DNA from 3 places in the Levilactobacillus muriae genome. Region 2 is predicted to be linked to each of the others. Evidence: predicted binding sites of a transcription regulator. Region 2 holds the regulator's gene; each other region holds the start of a gene.
What was found. The regulator LexA, encoded in region 2, represses DNA repair genes until DNA is damaged. The targets are predictions, from matches to a motif close to CNAACANNTGTTNG.
Positions count from the first base shown of each region.

Region 1: ACKTSF_RS11845 (Y-family DNA polymerase) is a predicted target of LexA. The motif match lies at 2,319-2,332, and genes of this name have one in related genera.
Region 3: ruvA (Holliday junction branch migration protein RuvA) is a predicted target of LexA. The motif match lies at 2,659-2,672, and genes of this name have one in related genera.

Region 1 is NZ_BAAFRU010000019.1:25,049-30,939, reverse strand. Features, by position in the region: gene ACKTSF_RS11855 (hypothetical protein) at 291-671, opposite strand; gene ACKTSF_RS11850 (hypothetical protein) at 685-984, opposite strand; gene ACKTSF_RS11845 (Y-family DNA polymerase) at 986-2,284, opposite strand; gene thiE (thiamine phosphate synthase) at 3,044-3,700, opposite strand; gene thiD (bifunctional hydroxymethylpyrimidine kinase/phosphomethylpyrimidine kinase) at 3,700-4,515, opposite strand; gene thiM (hydroxyethylthiazole kinase) at 4,533-5,321, opposite strand.
Region 2 is NZ_BAAFRU010000002.1:173,066-178,956, forward strand. Features, by position in the region: gene ACKTSF_RS01945 (hydroxymethylglutaryl-CoA synthase) at 1-99, shown strand, start outside; gene ACKTSF_RS01950 (hypothetical protein) at 632-1,213, opposite strand; gene ACKTSF_RS01955 (nucleoside 2-deoxyribosyltransferase) at 1,432-1,872, shown strand; gene lexA (transcriptional repressor LexA) at 2,092-2,721, opposite strand; gene ACKTSF_RS01965 (DUF896 domain-containing protein) at 3,197-3,448, shown strand; gene ACKTSF_RS01970 (YneF family protein) at 3,547-3,774, shown strand; gene ACKTSF_RS01975 (ABC transporter ATP-binding protein) at 3,908-5,665, shown strand; gene ACKTSF_RS01980 (ABC transporter ATP-binding protein) at 5,658-5,891, shown strand, end outside.
Region 3 is NZ_BAAFRU010000006.1:61,189-67,079, reverse strand. Features, by position in the region: gene mutS (DNA mismatch repair protein MutS) at 1-487, shown strand, start outside; gene mutL (DNA mismatch repair endonuclease MutL) at 509-2,560, shown strand; gene ruvA (Holliday junction branch migration protein RuvA) at 2,695-3,306, shown strand; gene ruvB (Holliday junction branch migration DNA helicase RuvB) at 3,350-4,372, shown strand; gene yajC (preprotein translocase subunit YajC) at 4,517-4,966, shown strand.

The sequences.
Region 1 (5,891 bases), on a different contig from region 2:
GGGGTTGGGTGATCCCAACCCTACAGGAGTTTGTCGAAAATAGCGATCTTTATCGTACCCATCGGCTTACTGAGTAATGCCCTGTGCAATCCAGTCGGTTGTTCATCCAGCTTCACAATCGTTAGAATCAAACGGACCTCAGATAATCAGTTATCTGGGGTCCATTTTTCACTGCCTATCATACATGAAAGCGCTTAAAAATGCGACACTTATCACATAGATACATTAAGTCGGTTAACCATCAGCCTATCTTTCTCATTAGCTAGCTGCCGTGAGGTTCAACCTATCTGTCATGCCCACGCCACCCAACGAATTTCAGCTAAAGCTAAATAACGGAACCGGTCACTCGCCAATTGCAACACAATTTGGTCTTCGTTGACCCCAGCAACGATACCATCCACCGTCGTTAAAACCTGATCATCATCCAAAATATTTAATTGCAGGTGAACCGGCTGTTGCGCGTGCCACGCTGCCGCCAACTCACGGCTGATCTCCGGCAGCGGTTGTTGCGGGCGGGCCTGTTCGACCTGCTCCGCAGCGTGCATTTTAGCCAATGCACTGGTATGGTCGGACAGGTAAAAACCGCCCCACTTCAGCATCCCCCGGTCGTGATAGTCCCGGTGGAAAAATTCAGTTGCTAACTTATCATCAGGGGCCTGGTGTAAGATCATGACCCATCACTTCCTAGTGCACCCAGTGCTGGCTCTCCGGCCAACGCACGTGCCCAAAGTTAATAAAGTTCAGGGACAACTGGGTCTGCGCCTTGAGTGCCCCAATAACTTGTTCCAAAGTTGCGAGATCGGTCGTTTGCAGCGTGTGTAGCGGAATTGACCGTTCTCGGTGTCCCTTACGCTGAATGTCTATGAAAAAATTGGTCGTCTGTGCATACTGGTCATGAACAACATCAATACGATACCGACAGTGCCATTGCGCCGCAAACAGCTTGTCTGCTCGCGCATAGATCAGGTTGGCTTCCTTCTGCACATCAATCAAAGCTATTTCCTCCGTTATGACCCCCAACCAGCGCCGCGCGCCGGAGCATCGTTCCCCCAGGCATCAAGCTACTAGCTGGAATAACCGCGGTCTTGCCGAACCTATCCCGAAGTTCGTCAATGACCCGGTCGAAACGCTCATCCTTAATTTGACGATGTGGGTCCTGAAAAATATCGAGTTGCAACCCACGACTCGTATTTAGCCGCGATAGGCCCACACCGATGTTGCGAATAGATTGGCCCTCCCAATGTTGGCGAAACAACCGTAATAATGTAGCGATAATCGTCTGCGCGTTATCGGATGGATCAATGCGACAACTGTGATGGAAACCGCTCCGTCCATCATCCGCCTCACCCGCACGGGCAAACCCAATAGACAAGCTGACGCAACCGGCCTGCTGCCGGTGGTGGCGCATCCGCGAAGTCGTCTGCTGGCCGATCTCCCGGATCACCAGCTCAATCTCCTGCTGCACCTTGTAATCACGTGGCAAAACTTGCGAGTTACTCCAGCTCTTTTCCTTAGCTGGTCGAAGCTCGTGTAGGTGACTGCGGTCAATTCCCCAGGCCAATGCAAACAACTGAGCACCAATCATCCCCATTTCCGCGCGTAACTCATAAGGATTGACCATGGCCAAGTCATGCATGCTATGAATCCCCAGATGTTGCAGATGGGCCGCCGTGCGATGACCAATGCTCCAGACCTTCTCGAGGTCGGTGATTGGCCATATTTTCTGCGGAAAGGTCTCGTAAGTCAGCCGACCAATCAGTTCGTGGTCGTGTTTGGCCTGCAGGTCAAGGGCCAGCTTGGCCTGTACCGGATTCTCACCAATCCCTACAGTCGTGTAGAGTCCCAGCTCCCGGCGAATGCGAAGTTGAATCCGCCGTGCCACGATCTCGGGGGTCGGTCCAAACAACCGCCAGGACTTGGTCATATCCAGGATAGATTCATCAATCGAGTATGGAAAGAGGTCGTTATCGGCCACATACTCCCGGAAAATTTTATTGATTTTCAAATTCTCCTGAATATACAGGTTCATCCGTGGCGGCACGACCAGAATTCGGGGGTCATCGGGCACCTCATATTGGCGTGAAACGTTGCTGATGCCGAAGAGTTTCTTAGCCATAGGCGAAGCAGCCAACACCAAGCCACTTCCCGTATTGTCGGCCTCAGACATCACCACAATCACCGAACGCAATGGATTCAGTCCTCGCGCAGCGCTCTCGACACTGGCATAGAAGGACTTATTGTCAATCATAAAAAACAAGCCATGTGGTTCATTCTGATAATCCATCACCGCAACCCCCTCTGCTGATGTTTTTATTATACGAACATTTGTTCGGCAATGCAAGCTTGATTTTAAAAAAATTAAGTCTTCTACCTAAGGGTTGAAAGATCTAAAATACCCATTATGATTGTTGCAACAACGATAGTGATCCTAACATTAGGTAGCGTCGTCTAAACCAGCCGACTTACCGTTCGCTAAATTCAGGCTGGAACGCTGTGGGCAGGACGCTGTCAGCCTGAGAAGCGATAAGGGGAATTTTCTGATAGTCGATGCCTATTCTAATTGTCCAACTTCAAAACCAATCTCACTATTTTCCGGTATACTTAGTGTACGGTTTAAACGCAAAAATGTGTTATTTAGTAAACTAGTTCACCTAACAAATCGCCATCTACCAACATTAGTTATGTCAATTAACCCCTTATATGACAAATTAATAAAGTTCGCCATTTAGGTAGCTTTTCTTAAATATCCGTGTTATTATGTACTTGTGAAGTTAGCCCTAGTCAACTAGCTTCCTCAACTTTAAATGCGAAATCAGCCTTACCGTCACTTAAACGCGGTTAGACTGATTTTGTTTTTTATGGCTAAATTTATGTCTTTTGACGATGTTACATCATCAATAAATCGTTACAAACCGGTCGGAAGCGTTTTCACAAGCCACTGACTGGCCACATTAAACTATTAAATAAGCTGCTGACGCAGGTGGGTGTTCCCTCGCTGTGTCAGCAGCTTTTGTGATTCTTCGATATTAGACTTTTAATAGCTCTACACTGCCGCAAAAGCCATCCGCATGGCTGTGGTATCCGCTTCTGGGTCGCTACTCTGCGTCAACAACGTAATCACTGCAACCCCGGCCGCACCAGTACCCGCGATGGCCGGTAAGCTTGCCACCGTCACACCGCCAATCGCGACGATGGGTACGGTCGCCTGTTCAACGAGTGCCTTCAAACCACTCACGCCCATGACGGGATCAGCATCGTCCTTAGACGTTGTCGGGTAGATTGGGCCACTTCCAATGTAGGAAATACCCTTGATCTGATTTGCCTTGGCCACCTGTTCCGCAGTGTTGCAGGACAAGCCCACGAACATATCGCGATCAGCGACCACGTTAAGGACCTTTGTGATCTTTTCGTCACTCTGACCGACGTGAATGCCATCAGCCTGTAGCAACACTGCCAAGTCCACATCGTCATCCACGATAAACGGCACACTGGCCTCGTGACACTGATCGCGCAAATCGCTGCCCAATGTCACCCGCTGTTCGGGTGTTAATTGGCTAGTGCCCTTGTCTCTGAACTGAAACGCGGTAATACCGGCCTTTAACATGGTCGCCAATACATCTCGCAAGTCCTGACCGGGAACATCTTGGCTCCCCGCTACAAAGTATGCCCGTAATAGACCGGGCTCAAAAGTTACTGACATTAGTGCGCACCTCCCTGGCCGTAAGCCCAATGATTCAGCGGGCCGTGGCCGTTTCCAACTGCAATGGGATTGGCAATGGCTGCCGTCACGTAGTCCTTACCAATGCGAATGGCCGACTCGAAGTCCTGGCCCTTCGCCAATTCTGCTGTGATACATGATGATAACGTATCCCCCGTGCCATGAGTTCGCACGGTGTCAACGCGCGGTGCCGACAGCCAGAATGACCGGCCGTCCGCTAACAAGACAAAGTCGCTGGCCTTGTCCGGCGTCGCCTCGTGACCCCCTTTGATGATCACGTTCTTGGCGCCCAAGTCCTGTAAGACGACTGCAGCCGACTCCATGTCCTTGGCATCGGTGATCGTAACGTTAGTCAGTCGCTCAGCCTCAGGTAAATTAGGGGTTAACACGTCAGCCAACGGGACCAATTCATCCCGCACCGTTGCCACGGCATCGTCAGCCAGCAACGCAGCCCCACCCTTGGCAATCATTACCGGATCCACTGTAAGTGGGCCAAAATCAACTTTCTTCAAATTCTCTACCACACCGTGGACGTGTTCCGCATCCGCTAGCATCCCCGTCTTGCAAGCCCGAATTTTAAAATCAGCTGCCAACGAGGCAAATTGTTCATCGACCAGTTTCTGTGGTAAGGCCATGAAGTCCTGAACGCCCAACGTGTTCTGCGCGGTGACTGCGACAACCACCGCCGTCCCAAAGACATTACGTTCCTGCATCGTCTTCAAGTCGGCCATGACCCCGGCGCCGCCACCGCTATCAGTCCCCGCGATCGTTAACGTTTGTGGAAATTCATTTGCCATCCTTACTCATCCCTTCTCTACTGATAGACCGCGATTGCATTGATCTGAGCAGTCGTCGTCAATTGTAAGCCGTCCATTAACTGGACGCTGAAGCTGCCAGCACCGAGGTTCGGCGTGGCCTGCGCCACCCGTTCACCGATTGCCGCAAAGACCAGACAAGCTGTCTGGGCCGCTTCAAAATAATCCGTTTCAACGGCGCAAAATGCCGCCACGATACTTGATAACATGTCACCCGACCCAACGTGGACCTGGAATAGCGGTGTGCCATTCATCACCTTGACGACTCGGGTGCCATCAGTGATGACATCAGTCGGTCCGGATAAGATAACAACACAGTTTAATTTTTGGGCACACGCCTGGGCAATCGCAACTAGGTCGCCGGTCCCCTCACCGGCATCGATGCCCTTCGCTTGCCAATCCACATCGGCCAATGCCGCAATTTCGCCAGCATTTCCGCGGATCACATCCGGGTGAAAATGGGTTAGGAGGTCGGTCGCAACCGTCTTACGGTAGGCCACTGCCCCAACAGCCACGGGATCGATCACTAGCGGCTTATGTTGCTGGTTAGCGACCTCGCCGACCTTGCGAATCTGGACAACCTGCGTCTGGGTAAATGCGCCCAGGTTGAGGCACACGGCGCTGGATAAGCCGACCATTTCCTCGGCCTCAGCGACTTCCTCGGACATGATGGGTGACGCACCCAACGCGTTGAGCCCATTTGCCACATCCTGGACCGTGACAAAGTTGGAGATGTTAAAGACGATTGGGTTCTGGTGGCGCAAGGTATCTAACAAGTCTACTTTCATTTTTCTTCCCCCTTAGGAATATCCGATGCATTCGCTCAGTCTGTTTTAGGGTAGAGCACCAACCTCGCCTTACCGGGCGGTCAAAATAGACTGGTTCGCGGTGGGCGGACGCCCGGAGCCACAGAGCGGTCTCCGAGCTTGGATTTAAGCCGCTGAGAATCGCGTCTCAAATCCACCAATATTCTAAGTGGTAAACCACTAAGAATATTCCCACAGCTGAGTCTATTTTAACCGCCCTCACGACTAATATTGGAAGCTCCTAAACCAAGACTGCTCCCCCAAAACACACTAATTTCTAATACATCGCTTTCACTGCAACTGAAACTTCACACTTACTCTTTACCAAAATGTCATAGCAACTCGATTAAGCTACCATTATTTACCAACCCTACACTAAAGTCATGTTCCCCAACGTTTCGCGTGTCTTGACCGATCAGATTGGCTATTCATCCAACATTACAACGCCCAAGTCAATTGCCCTGAATGAATTCAGAGGCTTGTCGCTCACGTGTCTGGCGACACAGTAGTCCAACATGCCTATTAGACACTCCTACTCGTAGTGGCAACATC
Region 2 (5,891 bases):
AACGATAGCCGCGATGTGCAACTGCCAGTGGGTGATGAGACCGCGCAATACTACCTCGCTGGTCGTCAAAATCAACAGCGACAATACCGCGAACAATAGTATTTTGTTATAGCCAACTGAGGGTTGAAAGCCAAAATACTCACCTTACTCTTGTGACTGTAGGAATTGGCACCGCTAAATTAGTGGCAATGGTCGCACTCCGGCCACCAGGGATTCCGCTTGCTGTGGGGAACGCCTCCAGCCAAAGGACGGGCTTCCAGCTCGCCTGAAAGCCGCCAAGTGCAGGCGTCTCTCAGGTCGTCCCACGATGTAAGCCGGAAAAAGCGCCGACTAACATCGTCGACACAGCTAGCTCCATCCCTGGCCGCCTCCGGCTCTGATTGTGCACATCAATTTCAATCACTGAATCCCATGTGGTGCCTAAAGTTTAAGCACAAGTCAACAACGTTTCTAGAAGCATAATCCATGTTTCCTCAGACCAACTATGGTAAGGCGGTGGTTGGACAACGTTGCCTAGTTTTAGGCCCAGTATCGTTGTTGCAACGGGCATAATGAGTGTTTTGAAACTTTCAATCTTCAGTAGCCAATTAAAAAACGCGCCACACCTTTTCTGAGATGTGGCGCGTTTGACTTATTCAAATTGATTTTTGACGACATAACCATCCTTGAATACCAAAACGGGGGACTGCTTTCCCACTCTGATTTGCAGGCTGTAACCCTTACCCAGGGACTTTTCCAATGAACCACTAGTCTTCGTGAAATTTGTGACAAAACGTGGCCACTTGGCTTGTTTGGCCAAGCTTGGTTTCTTATTCAAAGCCGAGATAGTTTGTTTCAAATCACTGTTGGTGACTGTCAGTGTGTAGGTCTTGCTAGACTTGTCAAAGGTGACGTCCCCCAACTTTGTTAGAGCCTTGGCCAATTGCTGCTTGACGCTCTGCTCGTTGTCAGCCTGGGTCACACCACTTGAACTGGCGGAAAAGGCCTGCCCGGACTGCGAACTGATCTGACTCTGCTTAGCGGTCTGACTCGCCGGCGCGTTGTCCTGGGACCAATAGGGCAGCTTCCAAATGGCGAAGACAGTTCCCAACAGGGCCAGCGTCATTAGAATGATCGAGCCAATCTTTGAGTCGCCGTGTTGAATTGCTGTGGCGAGTGAAAACGCCGCAATTATTGTAATTAGACCGCCCATAATGGCAAATCCAAGAATCATGTTGAATCCCCCCAATTTCTGTTGCTTTCAGTATAGCATGAAATAATTATATCGTGAAAGGGGTTACCTGAAACCGTTAAACTCGAATAATATTAATGAATTTATTAAATTAGGGACCCACAACGATTTATAACCGAATATTAATTAAAATAGTGTCGCCAAAAGTTAGCATTTCCGGTATAATATAAATTACATAAGACAGAAATGAGGAGATTAGTGTGACGAACGTTTATTTAGCAGGACCATTCTTTGATGATGAGCAGATTTCGCGGATTGAACGGGTGGAACGCGCCTTAACCGCTAACCCCCGTGTTACAAACTTTTTCAGCCCTCGAAAGAGTGAAATTCCTGGATTGACACTAGGTACACCTGAATGGGCAACACAAACGTTCCAGATGGACGTGACCCAGATCGACCAAGCAGATGTCGTGGTCGGCATGGTTGACTTTGTTGATGATCAGGTGGATTCTGGGACGGTTTTCGAAATTGGCTATGCCTTTCACAGTAAGAAGCCAGTTGTCATCCTTCACGAAAAGGATACAACGTTGAACTTGATGATTGCGGAAGGACTGCACGCCTATGTTCAGGAAGCCGAGGCCCTAGCTGCTTACGACTTCTCGACGTTACCTGAAAGCCATTATCACGGTAAAGTCATCTAAAACGCGCACAATTAACTTGGGCAGTCAAAAAACGAGTCTGGGGTTTTATCCCAGGCTCGTTTTTTGACTGCCCAAAGCTATACTGCTGAAAGGTGGGGCAGAAGGCAGATTCCTGCGCTTAACCCCATAAGGAGAATAGTCCAAACCCGGAATTTTCTCCTTATGACGTCAGTGCTCAACATATAAACGCCTTCTGTCCCACTCTTTTCAAGCTAATTTTTAGTGAACGTCATCGCGGAACAGACCAACGACCTTACCTAAAATACTGACATTGTTGAGAATGATTGGTGCCATGGTGTCATTTTCCGGTTGAAGTCGGAAGTGATCCGCTTCCTTGAAGAAACGCTTGCACGTTGCCTCGTTTTCTTCCGTCATGGCGATCACGATATCGCCATTGTCAGCGTTTTGCTGCCGCCGGACGATGACTTGGTCACCATTAAGGATACCAATGTTGATCATACTTTCGCCCCGGATGGTCAACATGAAGAGTTGATCGTCATCCCGTTCGAATTCTGGAGGAACTGGGAAGTAGTCGGTCGCTTCCTGAACAGCTAGGATGGGTTCCCCAGCTGTAACAGTGCCCAATACGGGAATCCGAGTCTGTTGTTCGTGGACGCCCAATTCTTCTAAACCGGCAGGCGTGACTTCCAAAGCTCGTGGTTTCGTTGGGTCCTTCGTCAGCAGGCCCTTCTTTTCTAGGCGGGCGATGTGGCCATGCACTGTAGAGGTTGAGGAGAGAGAGACGGCTTCGCCAATCTCACGGACAGTCGGCGGATACCCTTTTTCGTTGACCCGTTCCCAAATGAAGCGTAGGACGGCTAACTGTTTACTTTCAGAAGCTTTACTCATTTTTCTGCCACCTCGTTCGTCATTCGTAGTATAGTTTAACCATAGTGTAGCATAGGTTTCCAGCGTTTTCAAACAGATGTTCGGGTAAATTAAGTCATTAATCTGTTTGCTGCAACATGCGCAAAATGTTTTGCCGCCATAGTTGAGCCGTAAACGTTGTCAACCTGGGGTTTTGACCTGATTAGTTGCTGATAACCTCACAGCGAACAGAGGTGCTGGCGGGCACTAATTATTTTGTGTTGTGTCAATTCCTCTTCTAGACTAAGTGATGAAATCCTAAATTTTCACGGATTATGTCCCGATAATTGAAATTTGAAATTAACCCTGATATGATAGGGCTTGTCTTGAAATGGCGGCGGTCGTGTGCGCCGAAGTTTCAGTTGGAATGTGACGTGGGAATTAAGCAATCGTTCGGTCTAAAATCGCGGATGCGTAATCACCCAAATTCAAAATTAAAGGTAAAGGAGGATTATTCATGGCTGAAGAAACGATGGACACCTTATTAGTTCGCATCAACGAACTGGCTCACAAAGCCAAAACAAGTGAAGGCCTCACCCCTGCCGAAACGACGGAACGGGCAACCTTACGAAAGAAGTACCTGAAATTATTTCGGGCCAGCTTTAAGAGCCAGGTCGAAATGATGCAGGTTTACGATAAAAGTGGTAAGGAAGTTACGCCGGAGAAGGTCCGTGATATCCAACGTGAGAAGGGTTTACGGGACAATTAATTGCGAGGGCGAGTCTTTTTAATGGATTCGCTCTTTTATTTTGCGTTAAGTTTGTGTAAAATTGTAAACTGAATGACTTTATAAAGGAGGGGAATACCTTGTCAACTTGGATCTGGATCATTATCGTCATCGTCGTCGGCCTTGGCTGTGCTGCTGGAGGCTTCTTCGGTGCTCGTAAGTACATGGAAAACTATCTGAAAGACAATCCGCCAATTAACGAAGATCAACTGCGTGCTATGATGTTGCAAATGGGACAAAAACCATCTCAACGAAAGTTACATCAAATGATGAATGCGATGCAACAACAATCACACGACAAAAAGTAGATCTGGTTTTACTGACGACTCGCTTCCAGTTTCCATGGGGGCGAGTTTTTTTGTTTGCTTTTTTATTTAATTTCTGTAAAATTAGAAAGTCTGTTACAATTTAATCATATTTTAATTTTAAGGAGGGATGTTCGTGAGTATTTTTCGTAAATTGGCCTGGTATTTCCGTCTAGAGTGGCGTACGTACCTGGTCGGCGTCGTTGGATTGATCTTAACGGCCATCATTGCTATTATTCCGCCACGAATCATTGGGAACATGGTTGACGGCATTCACGGGCAGACTATGACTGGGCGACTCTTGGCCATCGACTTGGGCTTGGTTACCCTGGCAGCGTTGGGTCAGTATGCCACACGCTATATGTGGCGCAATGCCATCTGGGGGGGCGCTGCTCACCTGGAACAACTTTTGCGGAATCGGCTGTTCAGCCACTTTATGGTGATGGACCGCGAATTCTACCAGCATTACCGGACCGGTGATCTGATGGCTCATGCAACCAATGACTTGGAAGCCGTGCAACGGGTGGCTGGTGGAGGAATCCTGCAATTCGCCGATGCCATCATTACGGGGGGGACGACCCTGATTGCTATGATGCTGTTGATCGATTGGCGGTTAACGTTAATTGCCATTATTCCCTTTCCCTTTCTGGCTGTCATCTCGTGGTTCCTTGGGCAACGGATTCACCGGGCCTTTGGGGCGTCACAAGCGGCCTTCTCGCGGCTGAATAACAAGGCGCAGGAGAGTATCAGTGGGATTAAAGTCATCAAGGCATTAGGCCAAGAGGACGCCGATGTGGCTGACTTCGACAGCCAGGTTGCCCGGACGATCAAGATCAACCGGCGTGTGAACCGACTAGATTCCCTGTTTGATCCGGCGATTACGCTGGTTATCTCACTGTCTTACGTGGCGACCATCGTTTTAGGGGGCCTGTTTGTCACCCACAACGTTATTACCATTGGAAATTTGGTGTCCTTCATCAGCTATTTAGCCATGATGGTCTGGCCGATGTTTGCCGTGGGGATGCTGTTTAATACCATGGAACGGGGAAATGCCAGTTATGATCGGGTCATGGAATTGTTGAATCAGAAAACCCACATCATCGACCGCGTCAATGGCCTGAAGACCCGTCCAACCGGGACACTGAGCTATCACGTCAACCGGTTTGACTATCCCGATGACGCCGGGGCTAGCCTCCAGCAGATCGACTTTGACCTGCAGGCTGGCAAGACCCTTGGTATCGTTGGCCGCGTTGGTGCTGGGAAATCAACGATTATGAAATTAATTCTGCGGGAGTTTGATGCCTATAGCGGTGAGATTCAATTCGGTGGGCATCCCATTAAGGACTACGCACTGGATAGCTACTTGCCAGCCATCGGTTACGTCCCACAGGAGAGCTTTCTGTTTTCCACAAATATCTTTGAGAACATTCGCTTTGCCCGTCCAGAAGCCACACAAGCGGAAGTCGAAGCGGCTGCGGCTAAAAGTGATTTGGCCGGTCAAATTGCGCAGTTGCCTGCGGGGTACGACACCCAAGTGGGTGAAGAAGGAATTTCCTTATCCGGCGGGCAACGTCAGCGGATGGCCATTGCACGGGCACTCCTGATCAACCCAGAATTGTTGATTTTGGATGATGCCTTGTCAGCCGTTGACGCCGAGACCGAAGCCGAAATTCTGGCGAACCTGAAGGCCGAACGGGCCAACAAGACGACCATTATTTCGGCACACCGATTGAGCTCTGTGATGGGTGCCGATGAGATTCTGGTGCTCGACCACGGTGAGGTTGTCGAACGGGGAAACCACGCGCAGCTTATGGCGGCACATGGTTGGTACCGACGGATGTTTGACCAGCAACAATTAGAGACGCAAGTGAAGGGAGGCGTTAGCGATGACTGATAAACACGAATCCGCATGGGCACATAGTATGACGACCAGGGAACAGTTGACGGTCATCAAACGCCTGCTGAAATTCGCGGCACCTTACAAGTGGTTCTTCATTGGTTCAATTATTCTGTCAGCGGTCATCAGTGGGATCAATGTTTTCCTGCCGTGGTTGTTGCAGACGTATATGGACCGCTATCTGCGGACTAGCAATGCGACGATCGCGATCATGTGGATGTTT
Region 3 (5,891 bases), on a different contig from region 2:
GTTACGCAACGTCCACGTGGGTGCCGTTGAACGCGATGGTGACCTCGTCTTCCTCCACCAAATGCAACCGGGTCCCGCTGATAAGTCGTACGGGATTCACGTAGCCAAATTGGCTGGCATGCCAACCCCCTTATTGCAACGTGCGGAAGTGATTCTGACTGATTTGGAAGAGGAAGCCGCGGAGAAACCAGTCGTGGCCGTGCCTAGCGAACAGATGTCGTCGATTGAGACAGCGCCGACTAGTGTGCCAGAAGCATCGACTGACACACCCACGTCTGCTGAACCCGTACCGACCGCCGTGCCAGCCGAAGAAGACCCAACGACGGCGGATACGGATCAACAATTATCGTTGTTTAGCGACGAACCGGAAATGAATCCAGCACAAGCCAAAGTTATCGAACAACTGAGTCATCTAAACCTGATGGGGATGACGCCGATGGACGTGATGAGTCAGGTCTACAAATGGCAACAAAAAATATCTAAATAAACCTGAGAGGAAGGGTCGTACATGCCTAAAATTCATGAGTTAGCGTCGGTACTGGCCGACCAAATCGCAGCGGGAGAAGTGGTTGAACGGCCCGCATCCGTTGTCAAGGAATTGGTGGAAAATGCGGTTGATGCGCACAGTAAGCAGATCGACATCACGGTGGAGGAAGCCGGTCTAAAGCGGATCTCCGTAGTCGATGATGGCGACGGTATCGCTGACGAAGACGCCGAGATGGCTTTCAAGCGGCACGCGACTAGTAAGATCACGGATCGTAAGGACCTCTTTCGCATCAAGTCTTTGGGATTCCGGGGTGAAGCACTGCCCAGTATCGCCTCGGTGGCCGATGTGACCCTGACAACCTCGACTGGGGGCGTCGGCACGCTGATCCATAACGTGGGCGGCATTATCAAGGCGCACACCGCCGCAGCAGCACGGAAGGGAACCTCGGTAACGGTCAAGGACCTCTTTGGTAACGTCCCGGCGCGACTGAAGTATTTGAAATCACCCGCAACTGAGCTGGCCCGGATCACGGATATCGTGAATCGGTTGGCATTGAGTTATCCCGACGTGGCCTTTTCACTGGTACACAACGGTCGTGAACTGACCCGGACGACTGGTCGGGGCGACCTCCAGCAGGTGATTGCCGGGATCTATGGCGTGCAGAGTGCCCGGAAGATGGTTGCCATTAAAGGCGCCAACCCGGACTTCAAGGTGACCGGCTACGTGAGCCTGCCGGAATTAACACGTGCCAGTCGGCAGTATATCTCGCTGCTACTCAACGGGCGGTACATCCATAACTTTCAACTGAGTAAGGCACTGATTGCCGGTTATGGGTCCAAGCTGATGGTCGGTCGATATCCGCTGGCGGTACTCGATATCAGAATGGATCCGCTGCTGGTAGATGTTAATGTGCACCCGACCAAGCAGGAAGTTCGCATCAGTCAGGAATCGGAGCTGACCCAGCTGATTCAGGAGACCGTGTTCAAGCGTCTCTCCACGGAAAATCTGATTCCCGATGTCTTCAGTGAGTTGCCGAAGCCTAAGAAGACGCCGGAACCGGCCACTGACCAGCTGACGATGGCGTTAAACGATGCCTCCACCAAGTATGAGTTCTCCAGTGCACCGCAAACGAGAACGGCGGCACCGCAGTCAACGTCAGCGGCCAGTCAGATTAGTGCAGTAGCCGATACGTCGGCGGCCACACCTATTAAACGGGGACCACAGCCACTGGAGACGCCGGAAGAGGTTCCGGTGGAACCGGTCGTGATCCATGCGCGGGGGGACTTTAAGTTACCTGCTGTGCAAGCGTTTGATGAGAAATACCGGACCGAGCAGCCCGCCGCACCACTGGGGATGAGTAGGGCAACCGAATCTGCGGCTGAACGACCAGAAATGGCCAGTCAACCCGTCGAAACGATTCCAGAGGCCACACAATTAACACAGGCACAGCCGCAACAACGGTTCCCTGAATTGCGTTACTTGGGACAGGTTCATGGGACGTATCTGTTGGCGGAAGCCGATGATGGTCTGTATTTAATTGACCAACATGCCGCTCAGGAACGGGTCAACTACGAGTTCTATCGCCAAGCCATTGGTGAAGTTAGTGATGACGAGCAGAAGCTGTTGGTGCCGATTGTTTTGGATTATCCAACGACCGATGTCTTAGAATTGAGCAACCACGTGGAAACACTGAGTAGTGTTGGTATTCACATCGAATCCTTTGGGCCGAATAGCTTCATCGTTCACGAGCACCCGACCTGGTTTAAAGCCGGGCAGGAGACTGATACAATCAAGGAAATGATCGATTGGGTCTTGAAGGACGGTAAAATTTCTGTGGCGGCCTTCCGTGAAAAGACGGCAATTATGATGAGTTGTAAACGGGCCATCAAGGCCAATCATCATTTGGATGACCAACAGGCGCGCGCACTACTGAAAAAATTGGCGACGGCAGAGAACCCATTCAACTGTCCTCATGGGCGGCCGGTACTGGTTCACTTAACGGATCAGGAGTTGGAGAAGCTCTTCAAGCGGATCCAGGATCCTCATCACAGTGGCGACGACTGGGGTGAATAACCCCCTTTCACTCGTGGTGATAAGCCAGTTCGTCCCATTCCCAGCAAACCAGTAGAATTCACTGCAGATTTACAGGGAATATGGTACAATTTAAAAAGCAAACATATGTTTTCTTGAAGGAGATTAGACTGGTCATGTATGAATACCTCCATGGCACCATCGCGGCGGTTTACCCCGACCACGTGGTTATTGATGTAAATGGGGTGGGGTATCTGGTCAACACGGCCAATCCCTACCGGTACCAAGTCACCACCGATGGCCAAGATGTGACGATTTATGTGTATCAAGCAGTTAGTGATAGCGCTCAGACGTTGTATGGTTTCCAGGATTTTGCAGAGAAACAGCTTTTCTTGAAGTTGATCAATGTGAATGGTATTGGGCCTAAGAGCGCTTTGGCAATTCTGGCCAATCCGGATCATCAAGGCCTAATGCAGGCCATTCGGACTAGCGACGTTAGTTTCTTGATGAAGTTTCCCGGTGTGGGTAAGAAGACGGCTGGTCAAATTGTCTTGGATCTTCAGAATAAATTGGATGATCTGGAACCCGTCGACGACGGTGACTTGTTTACGCCAGAAGTGGCGACGACCGATGGCAGCAACCCTGAATTGGACGATGCGATTGCGGCCTTAACTGCTTTGGGCTATCGCGAAGCGGCTGTCAAAAAGATTACGTCGAAATTAAAGCAATTTGCGGGCGACTCAACGAACGATTACCTGAGTGAAGGCCTACGGTTATTGACGAAATAAGTGTTGGTAGGTCACTCTGAATTTAACGAAAGGAGGCGTAACGATGGCTGATGAAGATCGCTTAGTATCGCCCGAGCCGGCGGATAATAACGAAGACTCAATTGAAAAATCATTGCGACCGCAGACGTTAGCGCAATATATTGGTCAAGATCCTATCAAGCATGAACTGCGTGTTTACATTCAGGCGGCTAAGCAGCGTGAAGAATCACTTGACCACGTTCTCCTCTACGGACCACCTGGTCTGGGGAAGACGACACTGGCGATGGTGATTGCCAACGAAATGGCCGTCCACATTCGAACGACTAGCGGGCCGGCCATCGAGAAGTCTGGTGATCTGGTAGCGTTACTCAATGAACTTCAGCCTGGTGATATTCTCTTTATTGATGAAATTCACCGGTTGCCGAAGATCGTCGAGGAAATGTTGTACTCTGCGATGGAAGATTTCTACATCGATATCGTCGTCGGGCAGGGGCCAACCGCCCATCCCGTTCACTTCCCGTTGCCACCGTTCACGCTGATCGGGGCGACTACGCGGGCTGGTTTACTGTCAGCGCCATTGCGGGATCGTTTTGGTATCGTCGAGCACATGGCCTATTACGAAACACGCGATCTGCAAGATATTGTGGAGCGTTCCGCCGATATTTTCAACACGACAATTGCGACCGATGGCGCTCATGAGGTTGCCTTGCGGTCGCGGGGGACGCCACGAATCGCCAATCGGTTATTGAAGCGGATTCGGGATTTTGCCGAAGTGTCGCCTAATCATTCCACCATTGATCGGGCCATCGTCGATCACGCGTTGACACTGTTGCGGGTCGATTCGGCGGGGCTTGATCCCACCGATGTGAAGTTGTTAACGACCATGATCGATTATTACGATGGCGGGCCAGTTGGGTTAAATACCCTAGCGGCCAACATTGGTGAGGAAACGGAAACAGTTGCGGCGATGTACGAGCCCTACCTGCTCCAGCGCGGTTATCTGAAACGCACGGCGAGAGGGCGGGTAGTGACGGCTGCTGGATATGCCCACTTGGGGCGATCGATGCCGAACCAGAAGGACGACTGAGCTGAGGGTGCGCTTAACGCGATAATCTGAGTTGAAAAATAATTATAATACCGAACATCCCAAGAACTTCTAGAAATAATTGGACGGAATCCCTTGGTTCTGGTAAAGTGGTTCAGTAGAGACGATATGAAGGAGTGAACGAAAGTGTTAGGAAATTTTGTAATTGCTGCCGCTGGCGGTGTTAGTCAGTATTCAACGATCATTATTTTAGTGATCTTTTTAGCCTTGATGTATTTCTTAATGTTGCGGCCACAACAAAAGCAACAAAAGAAGCACAAGGATATGATGAGTGACTTAAAGAAGGGTGACCACGTTGTGACGATTGGTCGCCTGCATGGTGTCATTGATGAAATCAACGATGCTGATAAGACCGTTACCTTGGACTGCGATGGGATCTACTTGGTCTTCGATTTACGGGCCATCTCAGCGGTTACGGCACAAGGGCCAGCCGCTGTTACGGCGCCCGCTGCTGCTGCAACGAGTGAAGCAGCTAGTGACGACCAACCTGCTGAAAGTGCCGCTGATGATTCTGCTGACACGGCCGACAGTGCAGCAGCTGACGACAGTGCTGACAAGGACGACGCAGCTAAATAAGTTTAGAGTGACTCACTGGCAACGAGTTTGACGGTGAGTTAGGAGACTGACGCAATCTGGGTCAGTCTTTTTTGTTTCGCTAAACTGGACGTTGCCTCGCCTCCGGGATGGTGAAAATGGGTCGGGACGCGGTGGGCGGACGTCCAGAGCCAAAGGGCGGTCTCTGAACTTGCCCTTAAGCCTCAAAAATCGAGTCTTAAGCGCACCAATTTTCTAAGCGGTCACCGCTTAGAAAATTCCCACGGCTGAGCCCATTTTCACTATCCCTGCGGCTAACATCCAGTTAGCGAGGTGTCCCTGGGGCTATTTGTTTCCAAGCACAACCAGGCTGGCGCCATCTCTGACATCCTCCGATTGTGACCACATTGACGATGCAACTTGATGGTTATGATGGCGGAATCCTGATTTTTGTTATTCGTAGAATGCGGCCTCTACTTACTACTAATGTAATTTTGGCCAATTCTGTCTCATTCTTTTATGGGATATTAGCAATGATTAGGTCAGTCCCGAATCGATTGTGGAAATGATGTCTTATAAATGGCGGATATTCGGGTGTAGCTGCCGATTGAAATGTGGGTTACCAGTTTGAACGATGACTTTACTAAGCGATAACTTGTGATTGAAAAGGACGAATCTCATGGTAAAAGAATTTAGGGAATACCAAGGTTAGTGATCAGTATTAGTCGCAGGTCAAAATTAAGTTCTGAAGGTTGGAAGGTTTAAAACACCCATCATGACTGTTGCAGCAACGATACTGAGACTAAAATTAGGCAGCGTCGTCTAAACCAGCCGGCTTACCGTTCACCAAATTTAGGCTGGAACGCAGTGGGTAGGACGCCGCCAGCCTGAGAAGCGGTTCCCACAGCAGCCGGAATCTCTGGCAGCCGCAGGTGGTGATTTTCGACTAATTTTGTGGATTAAATCT